2 linked regions of the Mumia flava genome follow. The protein of the gene in region 1 interacts with the protein of each later gene in a pairwise test. Links are inferred from orthologs where the notes say so. Each region holds a gene or a part of one and is shown in the gene's direction. Other genes may lie near its edges.

Region 1 (9,349 bases):
CGCAGGCACGCTGATCGAGACGATGTCCTGGAGGTTGAACATCTCGAACACGTTCGTCGGCGGGGTCCCGTCGACCGGATCCGTGACCGTGAGGTCGGAGACGAGGGCCGGGGTCGTGTTCGTCGCGGTCAGCGTCACCAGCGTGAGCGGGAAGTCCTGGATGCTCGTCCCACCGCCGGCCGGGGGAAGGCCGATGGAGTCGGCGTCGAACGTCTTGGTGATCGTGGTGTTGACGTTCTCGTCCGTGATCGTGATCAGTGCGTCGTCGGTCGACGGGTCGTAGTCGTCGGGCGTCAGGCTGGCGGTGTTGTCGACCAGGCCGGCCGTCCCGGTGTTGTAGGTGTAGTCGTGCTCCGTGCCGAGGACCGGCTGGGACGGGTCGGAGCGGAGCGTCTGGCGGATCTGGAAGGTGAGGTCGACCGGCCGGCTCGCGGCGTTCGACAGAGCGACACCGCTCCCGACCGGCGGGTCGGTCGCCGGGTTGGTGATCCGGTCGCCGCGGGTCGGGCTCTCCTCGAAGGTCAGGCGGACCCCGATCGTGGAGGCCTGCTGGTCGGCGTCGAGGGTGTAGCCGGGGAAGGTCCCGTCGCAGCCGGCGCCGTCGGCGCCGCAGACGTCCGTGGTGATGTCGACCCAGCCCGACCCGTCGTACAGCTCGACGGCCGTGACGGCGTCGAAGGTCATGAGCGGATCGCTGCTCGCGTCGATCGGCTGGATCTCGACCAGGTCGAAGGCGTCGAAGACGCTGGTGGAGACGTCGGCCAGCTCACCGGCGCTCGCGGGGTCGGCGACCACCGCCTGCTCGATCGGGAAACCTCCGGTGCCCCACAGGACGCGGGCGGCCCGCTGGTCGTCGGTCAGCGCGGGCACCGTAACGGCGTCGCTCGGGTTGCCGGAGTCGGGATCGAGCCACGTCTTGTCGAGCAGGTCCGTGCCGGGGCCTCCGTCGACGGGGTACACGTCGATGGTGTCGTCATCGTCGTCGTAGACCGGGGTGTCCTGCGAGGCGTCGTTGTCGACCTTCGACTGCGCGTCGTTGTCGTACGTGAGGGTGCCCGTCGTGTCGTCGGGGAGAGCGCTGCCCGACCCGTCACGCATCGTGTCGCGCTGGCTGACGGTGAAGTACGGGGTGACCTCGAAGCCGGGCGGCAGGGTCCCGTCGGGGTCGGTCGGTTCCCAGGTCAGTCGGATCCCGGCGATGTCCTCGCGCTCGTCGGCCGTCGGTGTCCAGGTGTACGGCGAGGCGTCGGCGCCGATGTCCGACTCCACCGTCACCCACTCCTGCTCGGAGTCGCTCCAGTACTCCACGGTGAGCGTGGTGTTCGTGGGGATCTCGACCGGTCCGAGCGACGCCAGGTCCATCCGGTTCCAGAAGTCGGTCAGCGTCGGCGGTGCGTCGCTGTCCGGCGGCTGCGGGGACGGGTCGGTGATCTGGAGGTAGTCCGACCCGATCGTCGAGCTGTCGGAGACCCCGGCGTTGAGTGAGATCACCGTCGACGCGCCGGGAACCCCGGGCATCTCGGTCCGGATGATGTCCTTGGTGATGTCGGTCTCGACCTGGAGCGGGAGGACGTTGATCGTCGCCGAGTCGGTGTCGTCGGCCGGCGTGCCGTTCGCGTCGGTGACGGTGGTGCTCGTCGTGTTGGTCGAGGTGTCCGGCCCCGAGCCGTCCGGCAGGGTCTCGACGGTGACGTCGTACGCGATGTTCGCGGTCGCGTTCGCCTGGATCGGTCCGGCGAAGGTGATGGTGAAGCCGGTGACGGTCTTGCCGGCGTCCGGGTCCGGCAGCGTGTTCGGGACGTCGGTCGTCTCGGTCGACGTGGTCCCGTCGTCGTAGGTGTAGACGATCGTCGCCTCGGTGGCGTTCGCGGGCCACTGGATCGAGTCCGGGTCGAACCCCTCGAACGTCACGTTCTGGTCCACGAAGCTCGCGGTGCCGGCTGCCGGGTCCTGGATCACCATCTCCGTGACGGGGATCGACCCGACGGCCGACGTGATCGTCGCGGTGGTCGTCCCACCGGAGGGCACGTTCGTCGGCGTGTAGGTCTTCGTGGTCTCGACCGTCGGGGCCGTCCGGTTGATCACGACGGTCGCGGCGTCCGTGACCGGCACGGACGTGGCGTCGTCCTGGGTCACCAGCGCGGACGTGACGTTGTCGACCGTTGTCGCACCTTCAGGGAGGTCCGCGACGTTCGGACGCGTCTCCGTCGCCAGCACGATCGTGCTCTCGGTGTCCGGTGGGATCGTCGCGCCGTCGTCGCCGATCCACGTGATCCGGAGGCCGTGCACCGCAGTCAGGTCGGGAATGCCCGACAGAAGGGCGTTGGGATCGGTCGGGATGGCCGACGGTGTGCCCTCGTTCCAGGTGCCGTCCTCGCTCTGCCAGTCGACCTGCACCTGGACCGCGCCGTCGGGCGGGGTGAACGAGACGACCCCGGTCACCGCGAGGTACTCGAACGGGTCGTCGGCGCCGTCCGCGGGATCCTGGACGACCAGGGAGTCGACCGACGCGTTCGAGGTGTTCGCGGAGTCGATCGTGATCTCGACCGGCACGCCGGGGACGCCGGGCACCGTGGTGGGATCGATCGTCTTGTCGACCGTCGCGGCGAGCGTCGTCTCGATGTTCAGGGTGACGTCGGCCGAGTCGGAGGCAGGGTCGCCGTTGGACTGCGTGACGTCGGCGGTGTTCGTGACGGTGCCGTCGTAGTCGCCCGAGGCGTCCTCGGGGACCTCCACGTTGACGATGATCGAGATGTCGCTGCCGGCGGTGAGACCGATGACCCCGCCGCCGAGGGTTTCGGTGAAGTCGATCGTGAAGTTGTCGCCGTCCTCCGTGATCTCGGCGTCGCTGGTGCCGCTCACGGTGACCGCCGGGTCACCGGACAGGACGAGCGGCGGAGGGAGGGTGTCGGTGAGCTGCGCATCGTCACAGCCCGGTCCGTCGAGGTTCGAGCACGACACCTCGATCTCGTACTGGAACGTGTCCCCCGGCTCGTACCCGCCGGCCGGCGGCGTGCCGACCACGGACTTGTCCACCGACACGACTCCCGTGCCCTGGGCGAGCGCCGGCGCGAACACCGCGCCGGTCAACGCGAGCGGCAGAGCGATGAGCAGCGCGGCGACGAACGACAGGGCAGCACGAGCTCGGTGGGACACGTAGCCTCCGGGGTCGAAGCGGACGAATCGGCAGGATCCTGCCCCTCAGACTGGCGGTCTCGGAACCTTTCCACAACCTCAACCGTTGACGTCACCACCTGTCCGCTTCTCGCCGGACACCGGGCCCCGTGGTGCACACCGGTGTCCTCCGTTTTTCGCCGAACGCGCTACCGTGGCGCTCGGCTGCCCCGTTCGGGCGCCCGGACGGGCCGTCCCGTCCGACCCACACGCCAGGAGCACACGTCCGTGACCTCTCTCGTCATCGTCGAGTCGCCGAAGAAGATCGCGCAGATCGCCGGCTACCTCGGCAAGGGCTACGTCGTCGAGGCCAGCTTCGGCCACGTCCGCGACCTGCCCAACGGCGCGGCGGAGGTCCCCGCGAAGTACAAGGGGCAGCCCTGGGCGCGGCTGGGTGTGGACGTCGACGGCGACTTCGACCCGGTCTACGTCGTGCCGGCGGACAAGAAGGCCCAGATCACCAAGCTCAAGAAGCTCCTCAAGGAGTCCGACGAGCTCATCCTCGCGACCGATGAGGACCGGGAGGGCGAGGCGATCGCCTGGCACCTCGTCGACGAGCTGAAGCCGAAGGTCCCGGTCCGCCGGATGACCTTCAACGAGATCACCCCGCAGGCCATCGAGGCCGCGATCGCCAACACCCGCGAGATCAACACCGACCTCGTCGACGCCCAGGAGACCCGTCGCATCCTCGACCGTCTGTACGGCTACGAGGTCAGCCCGGTCCTGTGGAAGAAGGTGATGTCGGGTCTCTCGGCAGGGCGCGTGCAGTCGGTCGCGACCCGGCTGGTCGTCGAGCGCGAGCGCGAGCGGATCGCGTTCCGCTCCGCCACGTACGCCGACCTGGACGCCCGGCTCGACGCGGGCGAGGGCAAGGACCCGCAGGTGTTCCCCGCCCGGCTCGTCAACGTCGACGGCGCCCGGGTCGCGCAGGGCCGCGACTTCGACTCCGAGGGGCAGCTCACGGGCAAGCCGCCGGTGATCCACCTCGACGAGGCCCGCGCCGTCGCGCTGGCCGACGGGCTGCGCGACGCGACGTTCACGATCCGCTCGGTCGAGTCGAAGCCCTACACCCGCCGCCCCTACGCCCCGTTCCGGACCGTGACGCTGCAGCAGGAGGCGGGCCGCAAGCTCGGCTGGGGTGCGCAGCGCACGATGCAGGTCGCGCAGCGGCTGTACGAGGGCGGGCACATCACCTACATGCGGACCGACTCGACGACGCTGTCGCAGACCGCGCTGGACGCCGCGCGGGCACAGGTCCGCGAGCTGTACGGGCCGGACTACCTGCCCGAGGCGCCGCGGACGTACGCCTCGAAGGTGAAGAACGCGCAGGAGGCGCACGAGGCGATCCGTCCGGCGGGCGAGACGTTCCGTACGCCCGGCGACACCGGGCTGAGCGGCGACGAGTTCCGGCTGTACGAGCTGGTCTGGATGCGCACGATGGCGTCGCAGATGAAGGACGCCCGCGGCAACACCGTGACCGTGCGGATCGGCGCGACCGCCGGCTCCGGTGAGGAGTGCGAGCTCACGTCGTCCGGACGCACGATCACGTTCTACGGGTTCCTGAAGGCCTACGTGGAGGGCGCGGACGACCCCGAGGCGGAGTCCGACGACAAGCAGACCCGGCTCCCCGACGTCGCGGAGGGGGAGACGGTGACGGCCGCGTCGATCGAGGCGGCCGTCCACGCCACGAAGCCGCCCGCGCGCTACACGGAGCAGACGCTGATCGGCGAGCTCGAGAAGCGCGAGATCGGGCGCCCGTCGACGTACGCCTCCATCATCCAGACGATCCTCAACCGCGGCTACGTCTACAAGAAGGGCAACGCCCTCGTCCCTGCCTGGGTCGCCTTCTCGGCCACGCGGCTGCTCGAGCGTCACTTCGGGCGCCTGGTCGACTACGGCTTCACCGCGATGATGGAGGACGTGCTCGACGAGGTCGCTGCGGGCCGTGAGCGCCGACCTGAGGTGCTGCACAGCTTCTACTACGGCGACAAGACCGAGGACACCGGGCTGAAGAAGCTCGTCGACGGCCTCGGTGACATCGATGCCCGCGAGCTGTCGACGTTCGACCTCGGCGACGGGGTCGCGATCCGGGTGGGGCGGTACGGCCCGTACCTCGAGGGCCCGGACGCCGACGGCGTGGTGCAGCGCGCGAACATCCCCGACGACCTGCCGCCGGACGAGCTGACGATGGACAAGGCCCGCGAGCTGCTCGCGAACCCCGCCGGGCAGGACCGCGAGCTCGGGGTCGACCCGTCGACCGGGCGGACGATCGTCGCGAAGAACGGTCGCTTCGGCCCGTACGTCACCGAGGTGCTGCCCGAGGCGGAGACGCCGGCGAAGAAGGGCGCGAAGAAGGAGAAGCCGAAGACCGGCTCCCTGCTCAAGTCGATGGACCTCGACACCGTCACGATCGACGATGCCCTCAAGCTGTTGTCGTTGCCGCGCGTGGTCGGGGTGGACCCGGAGTCCGGCGACGAGATCACCGCGCAGAACGGCCGGTACGGCCCGTACCTCAAGAAGGGCACGGACTCGCGCTCGCTGGAGACCGAGGAGCAGCTCTTCGACATCACCCTCGAGCAGGCGCTGGCGATCTACGCCCAGCCGAAGCAGCGCGGTCGTCGCCAGGCTGCCGCTCCGCTCAAGGAGCTCGGCAACGATCCGGCCAGCGGGAGCCCGGTCGTGGTCAAGGACGGGCGGTTCGGGCCGTACGTCACCGACGGTGAGTACAACGCGACCCTGCGCAAGGGCGACGAGGTCGAGACCGTGACGCTGGAGCGCGCCGCTGAGCTGCTCGCCGAGAAGCGCGCCAAGGGCCCGGCGAAGAAGTCCACGCGCAAGAAGTCGACGGCGAAGAAGACGCCCGCGAAGAAGACGACGAAGAAGTCGACCGCCAAGAAGACCGCCAAGAAGTCCTGAGCCCGCCCCGACCGTCGAGCCTGTCGTGATCGCGACTCGTGCGTAGGATGCACCCGATGGCGAACGTCGACGTGATCGTGGTGGGGGCCGGCGTGAGCGGGCTCGTCGCGGCCGACCGTGTGCGGGCCGCCGGCCGCAGCGTGGTGGTGCTCGAGGCGCGGGACCGCGTGGGTGGGCGGACGTGGACCGAGACCGTCGACGGCGTCGACGACGTGCGGGTCGACTCGGGCGGTGCGTGGGTCGCGCCGGACCAGCGGCTGGTGGCCGCCGAGCTCCAGCGCTTCGGGCTGACGACGACGGCGCAGGCCGGCGTCGGCGACGCTCTCATGCGGCTGCACGGTCGGACGCGGCGCTACCGCGGTGCCGCGGCGACGCTGGACGCCGTCGCGACCGCCGACGTCGCCCAGGCGATGCTGCGTTTCACCGCGGCCGCGAGCAAGGTGTCGCTGGAGGAGCCCTGGCACGGGGACGCGGCCCGTCGCTACGACGCGATGACGTTCGAGACCTGGATCCGGCGGACCTGCCTGACGTCGAAGGGGCGGGACTTCTTCCGCGGCGCGTGCGGGGCGGTGCTCGCGACCTCGCCGTCGAACGTCTCGCTGCTCCACGTGCTGTTCGGCGCACGCTCCGCCGGGGGTCTGGAGCACATGCTGACGACCGAGGGCGGGGCGCAGGACGCCCGGGTCGTCGGCGGGATGCAGCAGCTCGCGCAGCGCCTCGCCGAGCCGATGGGGCGCTGGGTCCGGCTTGAGGAGCCGGTGTCCGCGATCCTGTCCGACGACGACCACGTGACGGTCGACAGCGACTCCGGTGCGACCACGGCGCACCGCGTGATCGTGACGGTCCCTCCGGCGCTGGCCGCGAGCATCGACTACCGCCCCGGTCTGCCGGCGGGGCGCACGATGCTCACACAGCGGATGCCGCACGGCAGCGTGATCAAGATCCACGCCGTCTACCGTCGCCCGTTCTGGAGGGAGCAGGGGCTGTCCGGGGAAGCGATGACGGACCGCGGTCCCGTGTCCGTCACCTTCGACACCTCCGAGCCGGTGGGCGACGGGTACGGCGTGCTGACCGCGTTCGCCGAGGCCGACGACGCGATCGCCCTGGCGGCGTTGTCCCCGCAGCGTCAGCGCGCGGAGGTGCTCGACGCGCTCGCGGACCTGTTCGGTCAGCCGGCCTACGACGTGGTCGCCCTCCAGCTGCGGAACTGGACCGACGAGGAGTGGACGCGCGGGTGCTACGCCGCGCACCTGCCACCCGGGGCGTGGACGCAGGTCGGCACCGCGCTGCGTGCGCCGGTCGGGCGGATCCACTGGGCGGGCACGGAGACCGCGCGTCGCTGGTGCGGGTACGTCGACGGAGCGATCGAGTCCGGTGAGCGCGCCGCGGCGGAGGTGCTCGCCGCCCTGCCGTGATCGCGAGATGCTGAGCGCGTGACGACACCGCTGATCAGCGTCCTGAGACCACGCGATCCCGCTGAGGGGCACCGCTCCGCCACCCCGCTGGAGCTCTTCACCGACCTGTGCTTCGTGGTGGCGGTCGCCCAGGCCGCGACCGCGCTCCACCACGCGGGGTCCGAGGGCCACCTGATCGAGGGCGTCGGGCACTTCGGGCTGGTCTTCTTCGCGATCTGGTGGACGTGGTTGAACTTCGCGTGGTTCGCCTCGGCCTACGACGACGACGGCGCCGCCTACCGCGTCCTCACGCTGCTGCAGATCTTCGGCTCGCTCGTGCTCGCCGCGGGCATCCCCCGCATGTTCGAGGGAGAGTTCGTCCTCGGCGTCGCAGGCTACGTGATCATGCGCCTCGGGCTGGTCGCGCAGTGGATGCGCGCCGCGGCCGGCGACCCGGAGCGCGCCACCACGTGCCGGCACTACGCCGCGGGGATCAGCGCGGTGCAGGTGCTGTGGATCGCGTACCTCTTCGTCCCGCACTCGCTCGACGTGCCGCTGTTCCTCGTGCTCGTCGCCTGCGAGCTCGCGGTGCCGGTGTGGGCGGAGCGCTCGGGGCAGACGCCGTGGCACCCGCACCACATCGCCGAGCGGTACGGGCTCTTCTACATCATCGTGCTCGGCGAGACGATCCTGTCGACGACCGTCGCGATCCAGCAGGCGCTCGACGAGCGCGAGGTCGACGCCGCGCTGGTCGGTGTCGTCGCGGGCGGGGTGCTGATCGTGTTCAGTGCCTGGTGGCTGTACTTCGCGCGGGACTCCGCCGCCTTCCTCAGCCGCGTCCGGTACCTCGGGACCGGCGTCGAGTACCTGTGGGGGTTCGGGCACTACTTCATCTTCGCCGCCGCGGCGGCGCTCGGGGCGGGTCTCGCGGTCCGCGTCGACCACTGGACCCACCACGCGCACGCCTCCGAGGTGCAGACCGCCGCGGCGCTGACGATCCCGCTCGCGGTCCTGCTGGCGGCGCTGTGGGCCGTGACCGTGCGCCCGCACGCACCGTCGGGCGCGGAGGCGGCACGGTACGCGGTCGCGATCGTCGTCGTGCTCGCGTCGACGTACGCAGCGGTGCCGTAGCTGATCAGCGGCATCGTGTGCGTCGCGCTGCTCGTGGCAGAGGTGCGGTGGCCCGGTGAGGAGTCTCCTCGCGACACCGCCGGTGCCGCCGACGCCGACTGACAGGGGCGATCGCTAGGCTGAGCCGGTGGCGTATCACCCCGGGAGCTCCGACGACAACGACGTCAACGGCATCCGCCTGGTGCTCGGCATCAGGGTGTTCCGCCGGTTCTGGGCGGCGCTCGGCGTGGCCTCGCTGGCGGACTGGATCGGCCTGCTCGCGCTGACGGCCTACGCCAACGACATCGCCACCGGCGGCTACGCCGGGAAGAACTTCGCGATCGCGGGCGTCCTGTTCGCCCGGCTCGCCCCCGCGCTCGTCATCGGACCGTTCGGCGGCTACGTCGCCGACCGGCTGGACCGCCGGCTCGTGCTCACCACCGGGCTGCTGCTGCGCGCCGTGATCTTCGCGAGCATCCCGCTGGTCGGGACGCTGTGGTGGCTGCTCGCGGCGACCGTCCTGATCGAGGCCGTCAACGCCGTGTGGATGCCGACGAAGGACGCGACCGTCCCCACGCTCGTGCCGCGGGCCCACCTCGACGACGCCAACCGCCTCAACCTCGCCACGACGTACGGGTCGGCGCTGCCCGCTGCGGCGCTGTTCATCGTGGCGACGACCGCGACCCGCTTCATCGACGGCCTCACACCGGTCGAGCTGCCCGCGGTCGACCCGACCCTCTACCTGGTCGCGATCG
Region 2 (9,106 bases), 250 kb from region 1 along the record:
CGTTCTGTGCCGCGACGGCCTGGGCGTCCGAACCCGGGGCGGCGACCTCGGTGGGGACGTACAGCGGCTCGTCGCCCGTCGCGAGCCCGATCTCACCGAAGGTGTTCGTGGCGTAGTTGTTCGTGACCGTGAACGAGCCCTCGGGATCGATCAGCATGCCCTCGAGGGCCTCGCGGCCCGCAGCGTCGACGGGACCGTCGATCACGGTGGGCTTCACCGCCTCGGCCGGCTCCGTCTCCACCACCACGTCGCTGGCCGACCCCGGTGTCAGCTGGGTCAGCCCGAAGTACTCCGAGACCTCTCCGGTCACCGTCACGTGGTCGCCGGGCGCCACGGCGGCGGCAGCGCCGCCGCCGAAGACGAAGATGCCGTCGCTCGCCCCCTCCGTCGCGTCGTCGGCGCCGCCGGAGCCGGCCGTCTGGAGGTAGAACCCGTTGAGCCCGCCGGTCGGGTACGTGGCGATGACGACGCCGCTCGTGATCACCGTGTCGCCGGCCAGCGGACTCGCGGAGCCGGTGCCCTGGATCTGGGCGATCGTGACGGTCTCAGGCGGCTCGACGACCCCGGCGCACGCCTCGCCGCAGGCGACGGGCGTGATGTCGCCGGTCGCCGAGAGGGTGAAGTCGGCGGCGTTCACGTCGGTGTCGGCGTAGCCGGTGCGGTTCAGGCTGCGGACGTCGGACGTGGCGCTCGGCGCCGGAGCTGCCGACCCCTCGTACGTCTGGGAGCTGCCCCAGCCGACCAGGTCGATGACCCGGTCGTCGTCGACCACCGAGCCGGTCGCCAGCGGGTCGAGCGCAGACGTGGTGTCGGCCAGGACGACGGTGCCGCCGCCGTTCGCGACGTTGAAGCCGTTCGACGCGACGTCCGGTGTCGGCAGGGCGGACCCGTTGGCGCCGTTGCTGCCTCCCCCGACCAGGTAGTGGGTGCCGGCCGGGAGGTCACCGGTCAGGGCGACCACCGAGGTCGGCGGGTTCGAGCTCGAGGCGGACCGGTACTGCACCGAGAGCCCGTCCAGCTCGATCGAGGCGGCGGTCGGGTTGTAGAGCTCGACGAACTTGTTGGTGTACGCGGCGCCGGCGCTGCCGCCGTTGACGTAGACCTCGTTGATGACGAGATGGTCGGCCGGCTCGGCCGCGGCCGGAGAGCTGGTCCCCAGCACGCCGCCGACGAGCGCGGCGGCCACGGTGGTGAGGGCGAGGGTTCGTCGCCTGGGTCGATGGGACACCGGATCCTCCTGATGAGGTGGGATGAAGGTGGTCGGAACGAGAGACGCACGTGACTCCTCCTCGGGCGTCACGTGCGTCTCTCGTGTTGTTCAGCGGCGGTCGGTCGTCACCCGAGTGCGGGATCCTGACCGGGGCCGCCCGGGTTGTTGAAGAGGATGCGCCCCTCCCCGGACCGCGGGTAGTCGGCCGCGGTCACGGTGCCGATCGACTCCAGGTAGCTGCGCAGCGAGACCTGGTCGCCGACCGGGGTCTGGGTGACCGTGACCCCGGGGACCGCGGTCAGGTCGGGCTGACCGTCACCGCCCGTGATCGAGAAGTTGAGCTGGGCGATCGTCGCCGTACCCGTCTGCGTCACCCCGCCGTCGACGACGACCGTGCCGTCGGCGAGGACCAGGCTCTCGACCGTCCCGTCCAGGTTGATCAGCACCTCGGTGCCGTCCGAGACCTGGATGAAGCCACCGTCCTGAGCGCCGACGCCGGCGTCGACGCCGTTCTCGACGATCGCGCGGATCTCGGCGAACGGGACGTCCTCGGCGACGCTCAGGTAGTTGCCGAACGGCTGGATCGAGAAGGTGTCGGCGACGCTGAGCGGTCCGGCCGGGATGTCCAGGTCCTCGCCGCGGATGCCGCCGCCGTTCATGAAGAACACCTGCGGGGTGGACAGCCCGAGGTCGGCAGCGGCCTCGGACGCGCTGGCGAGGTGGGCGTCGGCGATCAGGTTGCCGAGGTTCGCCTCGCGGACGCGCTTGACGGCACGCGAGTTGTCCAGCACGACCTCGCTGCTCGCGATGACCTGGGCTTCCAGGGCCGCGCGCGCCGCCGCGACGGGCTCCTCGATCGTGCGGACCGCACGACGGCTCGGCGGGGTGCTCTCGTCGACCACCTCGAGGCCCGAGTCGCCGTCGTCGATGTCGATCACGTCGCCGGACTTGTCGAACGTGACCTGAAGCGCGCCGACGTAGCGGTAGTTACCCGGCGTCGTGACGACGGGGACGTCGGTGCCGTCGGCATCGGTGGCGATCTGCGGGTACGAACCGAAGATCTCCTCCTCGTCACCCGGGACGAGGACGTCGCCGTCGTCGGCGAGGATCTCGTCGCCGCCGCCGCCGATGATCACGTCGACGTCGGTCAGGGTGCCGGCGAGCTCGATCTCGCTCGTCAGTCCCTGCAGGTGCGAGACGAGGATGATCTTGTCGACGCCCTTGCGGGTGAGCTTGTCCACCTCGGTCTGCGCGATCCCGGTCAGATCCTGACCGATCCCGATGTTGCCGGGCGAGGAGATCGAGCGGAGGAGGTTCGTGGTGAGACCGACGACGCCGATCTTCTCGCCGCGCTCCTTGATGACCGTGCTCGGCACGAGCTGGTCGAGGTCGGCCGTGGACGGCTCGGTCGAGAAGTCGAGGTTGGCGGAGACCATCGGAAGACCCTTGCCGGACTGGACCGCCTCCGCGAACGAGGCGAACGTCTCCGGGCCGAAGTCGAACTCGTGGTTCCCGATCCCCAGCGCGTCGTACCCGACCTGCTGGACGGCCAGAGCGTCGTAGTCGACCCCGGCCTCGTTCGAGGCCTCGCGGGTCAGCCCGGCGAGGAAGTTGTCACCGGAGTTGAGCGTCACGACGCCGCGGCGCAGCGACTCGCCCCAGTTGTAGGACCAGATCCCGGCCTTCAGGCGCTCCTTGCGGACCTCGTTGACGAAGCGGGCGATGCCGCCGTACTCGACCCCGTCGACCTCGCTCGGCAGGAGTGCCGACTCGCCGTCGTTGTTGTGCAGGATCGTCAGCGTGAAGTCGGGCTTCGGCTGCTTGTGCGGCTTCTTCGGTCCGTGCGACGCCATCGCCGGCGCGGCGACGGCGGTGGCTGCCACCATGCCGCCGGCCACCGCTGCGGCCGCCGCGGCCCTCCTGAGTCGGTGGGACATCATGCTCCTTCGGTGGGGGACGGGATCGCGACGTACTCAACCTGGGTCGCGTAGCCCTACAGTGTCAGGAAGGTGAAGAACGCGCTACAGGGCGACCACAAGTTCTTCCTTCACGGGTCGGTACCCACGAAAAGCCTCCCGTACTCAGCCATCGGTGACCTCTGCCCGCCGGCTCGGCGGACAGGTCGCAATCGCTGGCTTCACGCCCGAGACGACCGAGGAGCCCACCGCGGGATGATCGACGCCTACCTGGTGCCCGGATCCGTGGGCGAGTCCGTCGTCGAGGACCGCGGCTCCCGCTTCGTCGGACGGGTGCGTCGGGTCGAGACCGAGGACGAGGCGCGCGCGGTGATCGCCGCCGCGCGAGCGCAGCACCCGGACGCGCGCCACCACTGCACGGCGTTCGTGCTGGGGCCGGAGGGGGCTCTGCGGCGCTCCAACGACGACGGTGAGCCCGGCGGGACCGCGGGCGCCCCTATGCTCGACGTGCTGGACAAGCGGGGCGTACGGGACGTCGTGGCGGTCGTGACGCGGTGGTTCGGCGGGACGCTGCTCGGCGCCGGCGGTCTCGTCCGGGCGTACGGCGAGGCGACGTCACGCGCGCTCGACGACGCCGGCGTGCTGCGTCGGGAGCGGCAGGTCCTGGTGCGGGTCAGGGTCGGTCACGCCGATGCGGGCCGCCTCGAGCACGAGCTGCGCTCGGGCGGCGTCGCGGTACGCGGGGTCACCTACGGTGCCGACGCGTCGTTCGAGGTCGCGGTCGCGCCCGGTCGTGTCGACGCGCTCGACGCGCAGGTGGCAGCGCTGACCGCCGGAACAGCCGCGCTCGAGGTCGGCGACGAGGTCTGGGCGCCTTAGGGTCTCGATCGCTCGCTGCGCTCGCGCCTCGACCACCGGTGTGGCCGTGAAGTCTCGCTGCGCTCGCGCCTCGACCACCGGTGTGGCCGTGGAGTCTCGGTCGCTCGCGCCTCGACCACCGGTGTGGCCGTGAAGTCTCGGTCGCTGCCTCAGATCGCTTCGATCCGTGAGAGGACGTCGCGGACGTGCTCCAGCGAGCGCTCGTGGGCCAGGCCGGTGGTGTCGTCGAAGTAGAGCCCGTCGCCGATCAGCTGGACGGTGCGGGCGAGCGCGTTGTCGCCGTAGTGCTCGGCCAGCACCTCGAACCACCCGTTGCGCAGCTCGGCCAGCGTCTCGCGTGCACGCGCGTCCGACTCCTGCGCGACCCGGGCGGCGGCGATCAGGCCGCGGTCGAAGTCCGAGCCGGTGTCGACCGAGGTGTTGAGGTAGAACGCGACCGGCCCTTCGGGTGCGGAGCGCATCTTCTCGACGTCGGTGCGGCCGCGCTCCTGCAGCCGCGCGAGCATGGCCTCGACCATCGCGTCCTTGCTCGGGAAGTGGTAGAGCAGTCCGCCCTTGGAGACCTCGGCCTGGGCGGCGACGGCGTCGAGCGTGGCGACGCGACTCCCGCCGTCGACCAGCAGGGTCTCGAACGCGTCCAGGATGCGGTCGCGGGTGGTGGCGCCGTCGGAGCGGGCGGGCATGGCAGCACTCTAGCGACCCCGCACCGTCCGGCCGGTGTGGTGGAAATCCCGTTGTGGCCACGATCGAGACTCTGTACCGTCTGGACGGGAATAACTGTACCGGCTGGACGGTTAACCTGAGCGTGCTGTCACGCCCACCGTCCGCGACTCGACCCGAAGGGGGAAGCCCATGAGCACCGACGCGATCACGCCCACCACGTACGAGCGCCCGACCCGAGCCGGTGCTCGCCAGTGGGCCGCGCTCTTCGTCCTGATGCTCCCCGTGCTCCTGGTGAGCATGGACAACACCGTCCTCAGCTTCGCGCTGCCGGCCATCAGCGGTGCGCTGCACCCCAGCGGGACGCAGCTGCTGTGGGTCGTCGACATCTACGCGCTGATGCTCGCCGGCCTCCTGGTGGCGATGGGGTCGCTGGGCGACCGGATCGGCCGGCGCCGGCTCCTGATCATCGGATCGGTCGGCTTCGGTCTCACGTCGCTCGCCGCGGCGTACGCCCCGAGCGTCGAGATGCTGATCGCGGCGCGCGCGATGCTCGGCGTGTTCGGCGCGACGCTGATGCCGTCCACGCTCTCGCTGCTGCGCAACATCTTCGTCGACCGCCAGCAGCGCCGGCTCGCGATCGCGACCTGGGCCGCGGCGTTCTCCGGCGGGGCCGCGATGGGGCCGATCGTCGGCGGGTGGTTGCTCGAGCACTTCACCTGGGGCGCGGTGTTCTGGATCAACGTCCCGGTGGTCGCGGTCCTCGTGCCGCTCGCACTGTGGCTCCTCCCGGAGTCCCGCAACCCAGCACCCGGCCCGCTGGACCCGCTCAGCATCGTGCTGTCGATGGCGGCGATGCTCCCGCTGGTCTACGGGATCAAGGTGATCGCCGAGCACGGCATCACCGGGACGGCCGCGTGGTCGTTCGGGATCGCGGTCGCCTCGGGCATCGCCTTCGTGCGGCGCCAGCGTCGCCGCCCGATCCCGCTCGTCGACGTGAGCCTGTTCGGCAACCGCGTGTTCTCCGGCGCGCTGACAGCGAACCTGCTGAGCCTGATGGGGCTGACCGGGTTCCTGCTCTTCTCGTCGCAGTTCCTCCAGCTGGTGGTGGGACTGTCGCCGATGGAGGCCTCCGTGGTGCTGCTGCCGGGCCTGGCAGCGACGATCCTGGCCGGTTTCGGAGCAGTGCGCCTGGTCCGGTTCTTCAGCACGCGCAGCGTGGTGGCGGTGAGCTTCGGCCTGTCGGCCGCGGGCTACGCGATCGCCGCGTTCGTCGGCGACGTGCCGACCGCGCTCTCGATCGGCATCGCCTTCGCCGTCCTGGGGATCGGGATCGGGTTCGCCGAGACGCTGACGAACGACGTCGTGGTCACGAGCGTGCCCGCCGAGCGTGCCGGAGCGGCGTCCGCGCTGTCGGAGACCGCCTACGAGATCGGCGCGGTGCTCGGCACCGCGGTCCTGGGAGGCGTGCTCACCGCGGCGTACCGAGGTGGTGTCACGGTGCCCGCGCTCGTCGGGACGCCGGAGCAGCGCACCGCCGCGCACGAGACGCTCGGTGGCGCCGTCGACCTCGCGAGCGGTCTTCCCGAGGGGCTGGCCGACGCGGTGCGGACCTCGGCGCAGCTCGCCTTCGACCACGCCGTGCAGCTCACCTCGGCTCTGGCCATCGTCGTCGCGCTCGGGGCCGCCGTGGTGTCGTGGGTGACGCTGCGCGACGCCGACCGCTGAGCCGCTCGTACGACGGAGCGCTCGTACGCACGAGGCCCCCGGGACGCCGTGTCCCGGGGGCCTCGCCGTTCACGCCCCAGCGATCACTTGATCCGGATGCGCATGCTGGTGCCCTTCTCCTTCAGCACCTTCACCTTGACGCCGACCGCGGGGAGCTTGACCCCGTGGTTCGGCAGCTCGGAGTACCAGTACTTCCTCGTGTCGTTGAAGACCGGCTGCGGGTCCTGCGCCCGGATGTAGCTCGGCTTGCCGTTCGTGTGCAGCGTCATCGAGTCCGCGCGCTGCTTGGAGAACGGGGCGTCGTACACCTGGACGCGGGCTCGCCACGGAGCGCCGGTCGCCATGTTGATGATCGGGCGCGGGTGCGCGTCGATCGGCAGGTTGCGACCGGTGCCGGGGTGCACGTTGGTGTTGTTGTCCGCCACCGACGTGTCCCAGTAGGAGATCAGCAGGCCGTGGCCGTAGCGGTAGTGCTCGACCCAGTCCGGCTTCGTGCTGGCCCACCCGAAGTTGTACGGGCCGGTCTCGAGGTAGCGGTCGTAGTCGACGTACGACCGGTGCCCCATCACGTAGAAGTTGTCGAAGTCCTGCGTGACCGTCGCACCGACGATCGAGAACCCGTCCAACGTCCACGCGGCCCCGCCGTCCTCGGCGCCGTCGGACAGCACGGTGGCGCCGTCGGCGGTCACCTCGATGTCGTCGAGGAACAGGCCGGCCTCGGAGACCCCGCCGTCGGTGCGGTACTGCACCCGGAAGTCGACCTGCTGACCGGCGTACGCGTCCAGCGGCACGACGAGGTCGCCCCAGTCGGGGTGCTCGCCGTCGATCGCCGGCGAGCCCGAGGTGTCGGTGCCGTAGTCCTCACCGTCGATCGTGCCCGGGAGCGAGGTCCACGACGATCCGCCGTCGGTCGAGACCTGGAAGTACGCGTAGTCGTAGCCAGCCTCGATCTCCCAGCGTGCCTGAGCCGTGAAGCTCGCCGACGACGCGCCGGAGAGGTCCAGCGACGTCGACATCGTGTTGTTCAGGTCGTCCGCGGAGCCGGAGAAGAACTGCTTCTCCCCCGATGCCGGGGCACCCTTGTCGAACGACACGGTCTTCTTCGGCAGCACGACGACGGCGCCCTGCGCGTCCTTGGAGTTGTACTCCTGGGGCCCGAGGTCGAGCGTGCGCTTCTGCCCGGCGGCGACGACCTCGTAGTCGAGCCACCCGAGCTGGAGCTTCTCCCAGGCGCCGAGGTCACCCGGTCGGGTGCCGAGCGGCTCACCGGCGTCGTTCAGCCGGCTCTGCGCCATCAGGGTCCAGTACTCGTTGGAGTTGTCGCCGCGGCCGGAGGTGTCGTACGCGTCCGGCAGCCCCAGGTCGTGGCCGTACTCGTGCACGAAGACCGACAGGCCGCCGTTCTCCGGCTGCACGGTGTAGTCGCCGACCCAGATGCCGGTGTCGCCGATCTGCGTCCCGCCGAGCGGGTTCTGCGGCGGGCCGGTCAGGCCCGCGTCGGTGACGAAGGCGTACCAGCGGTGCGACCAGATCGCGTCGGAGCCGTAGATCGGGTCGCCGTCGGCCTCGTCGCCGCCCGCGTGCACGATCTGGAAGTGGTCGATGTAGCCGTCGGGCTCGTTGAAGTCGCCGTCGCCGTCGAAGTCGTAGCGGTCCCACTGGTCGTACGACTGCAGCGTCTTCTCGATCTGCGCGTCGGACATGCCGGCGGCCTGCTGCTGCTCGACCCAGGAGGTCAGCGCGTCGCGCACGAGGTACCAGGCACCGGCGTCCGTACGGCCGTAGCGCGCCTCGTTGTAGGGAACCTTCACCCAGTCGGAGACGGTGCCGTCGACCGTGTAGCGCCCGGAGGACTGCTTCTCGTAGTACGTCTTGACCGACTCGGTCTTCTTGCCGGTCCCGAAGTACAGGTCCTGGTAGTGCTGCTGGTCGTAGTCCGCCTGCCAGACGGTCGTGTTGTCCTTCGTCCGGTCCGGCTCAGGGATCTCGTTGTGCAGCGGGCCGTCGAAGCGCTGCGGCTCGACGGCGTTCTCGTCGTAGTCGGCCCAGCCGTCGTCCGGGTAGTCCGGGTGACGCTCGTCGCCGAACTCCGCCAGCACGACGAAGATCTTGTCGGCGCGCTCCTGCTCGAGCTCCACGTACTGGGCCTGCTTCTTGGCGCTCGCCTGGCGGGCCGAACGGCGGTCGTCGCCGTTGCGCATCGCGGCGGCGTCGGCCGGCGAGTACGAACGACCGACGCGCGCGACGGTCGTGCCGTCCTTCGTGACGGTCGTGGCCTCGCCGGACAGGACGGACGCGATCGCGTCCTCGCGGAGCTCGCGGCGCCTCTCCTCCAGCGGGTTCGGGAGCTCGTGGTCGCTCGGTGCGCGGTCCGCCGCACCGACGACCGGTGCCGGCTGTGCCGTGGTCGTGGTCGCGGCGGCGACGCTGAGCGCTCCGCCTCCGGCCAGGAGCCCGACGCTCGTGACTGCTGTGATCAGTCGTCTCACGTACTTCTCCACCTCTGTCGAGTCGGATGCCGCCGGACCGGTGGTCTCAGCGGGTGGCGACGTCGAGGGCACGGCCGGGGTGCGGCCGGGGTCACACGTCGCGCACCGGACACAACGTAGACGCGTTCAGGGTCACGCGCTAGAGAAGAATCTGCTGCGCGATGTGTCAGAACCAAGAGGAGTACTGAGGATTCGCCTGAAACAACGGACGATCAGCGGCTTCC

What was found.
Region 2: the proteins of topA (region 1) and CLV56_RS08975 interact in binary tests that used the Escherichia coli proteins (3 or more experiments, as listed by UniProt). The link is inferred for Mumia flava from one-to-one orthologs.

Annotation. Positions count from the first base shown.
Region 1 is NZ_PGEZ01000001.1:1,641,084-1,650,432, reverse strand. What follows is about bases 3,062-6,290. They hold topA (type I DNA topoisomerase), read left to right. Parts: upstream 3,062-3,402; coding sequence 3,403-6,090; downstream 6,091-6,290. Other genes in these bases: CLV56_RS07820 (flavin monoamine oxidase family protein), read left to right, coding at 6,147-6,290; CLV56_RS07830 (DUF5979 domain-containing protein), read right to left, coding at 3,062-3,156. In the rest of the region: more of CLV56_RS07830, read right to left, coding at 1-3,061; more of CLV56_RS07820, read left to right, coding at 6,291-7,505; CLV56_RS07815 (low temperature requirement protein A), read left to right, coding at 7,524-8,615; tmk (dTMP kinase), read left to right, coding at 8,743-9,349. UniProt on the Escherichia coli protein: Releases the supercoiling and torsional tension of DNA, which is introduced during the DNA replication and transcription, by transiently cleaving and rejoining one strand of the DNA duplex.
Region 2 is NZ_PGEZ01000001.1:1,893,655-1,902,760, reverse strand. The notes cover bases 2,208-5,193. They hold CLV56_RS08975 (IMPACT family protein), read left to right. Parts: upstream 2,208-3,381; coding sequence 3,382-4,005; downstream 4,006-5,193. Other genes in these bases: CLV56_RS08965 (MFS transporter), read left to right, coding at 4,858-5,193; CLV56_RS08970 (TetR/AcrR family transcriptional regulator), read right to left, coding at 4,155-4,688; CLV56_RS08980 (bifunctional metallophosphatase/5'-nucleotidase), read right to left, coding at 2,208-3,147. Outside these bases: CLV56_RS08985 (ExeM/NucH family extracellular endonuclease), read right to left, coding at 1-1,228; more of CLV56_RS08980, read right to left, coding at 1,336-2,207; more of CLV56_RS08965, read left to right, coding at 5,194-6,393; CLV56_RS08960 (immune inhibitor A domain-containing protein), read right to left, coding at 6,477-8,882.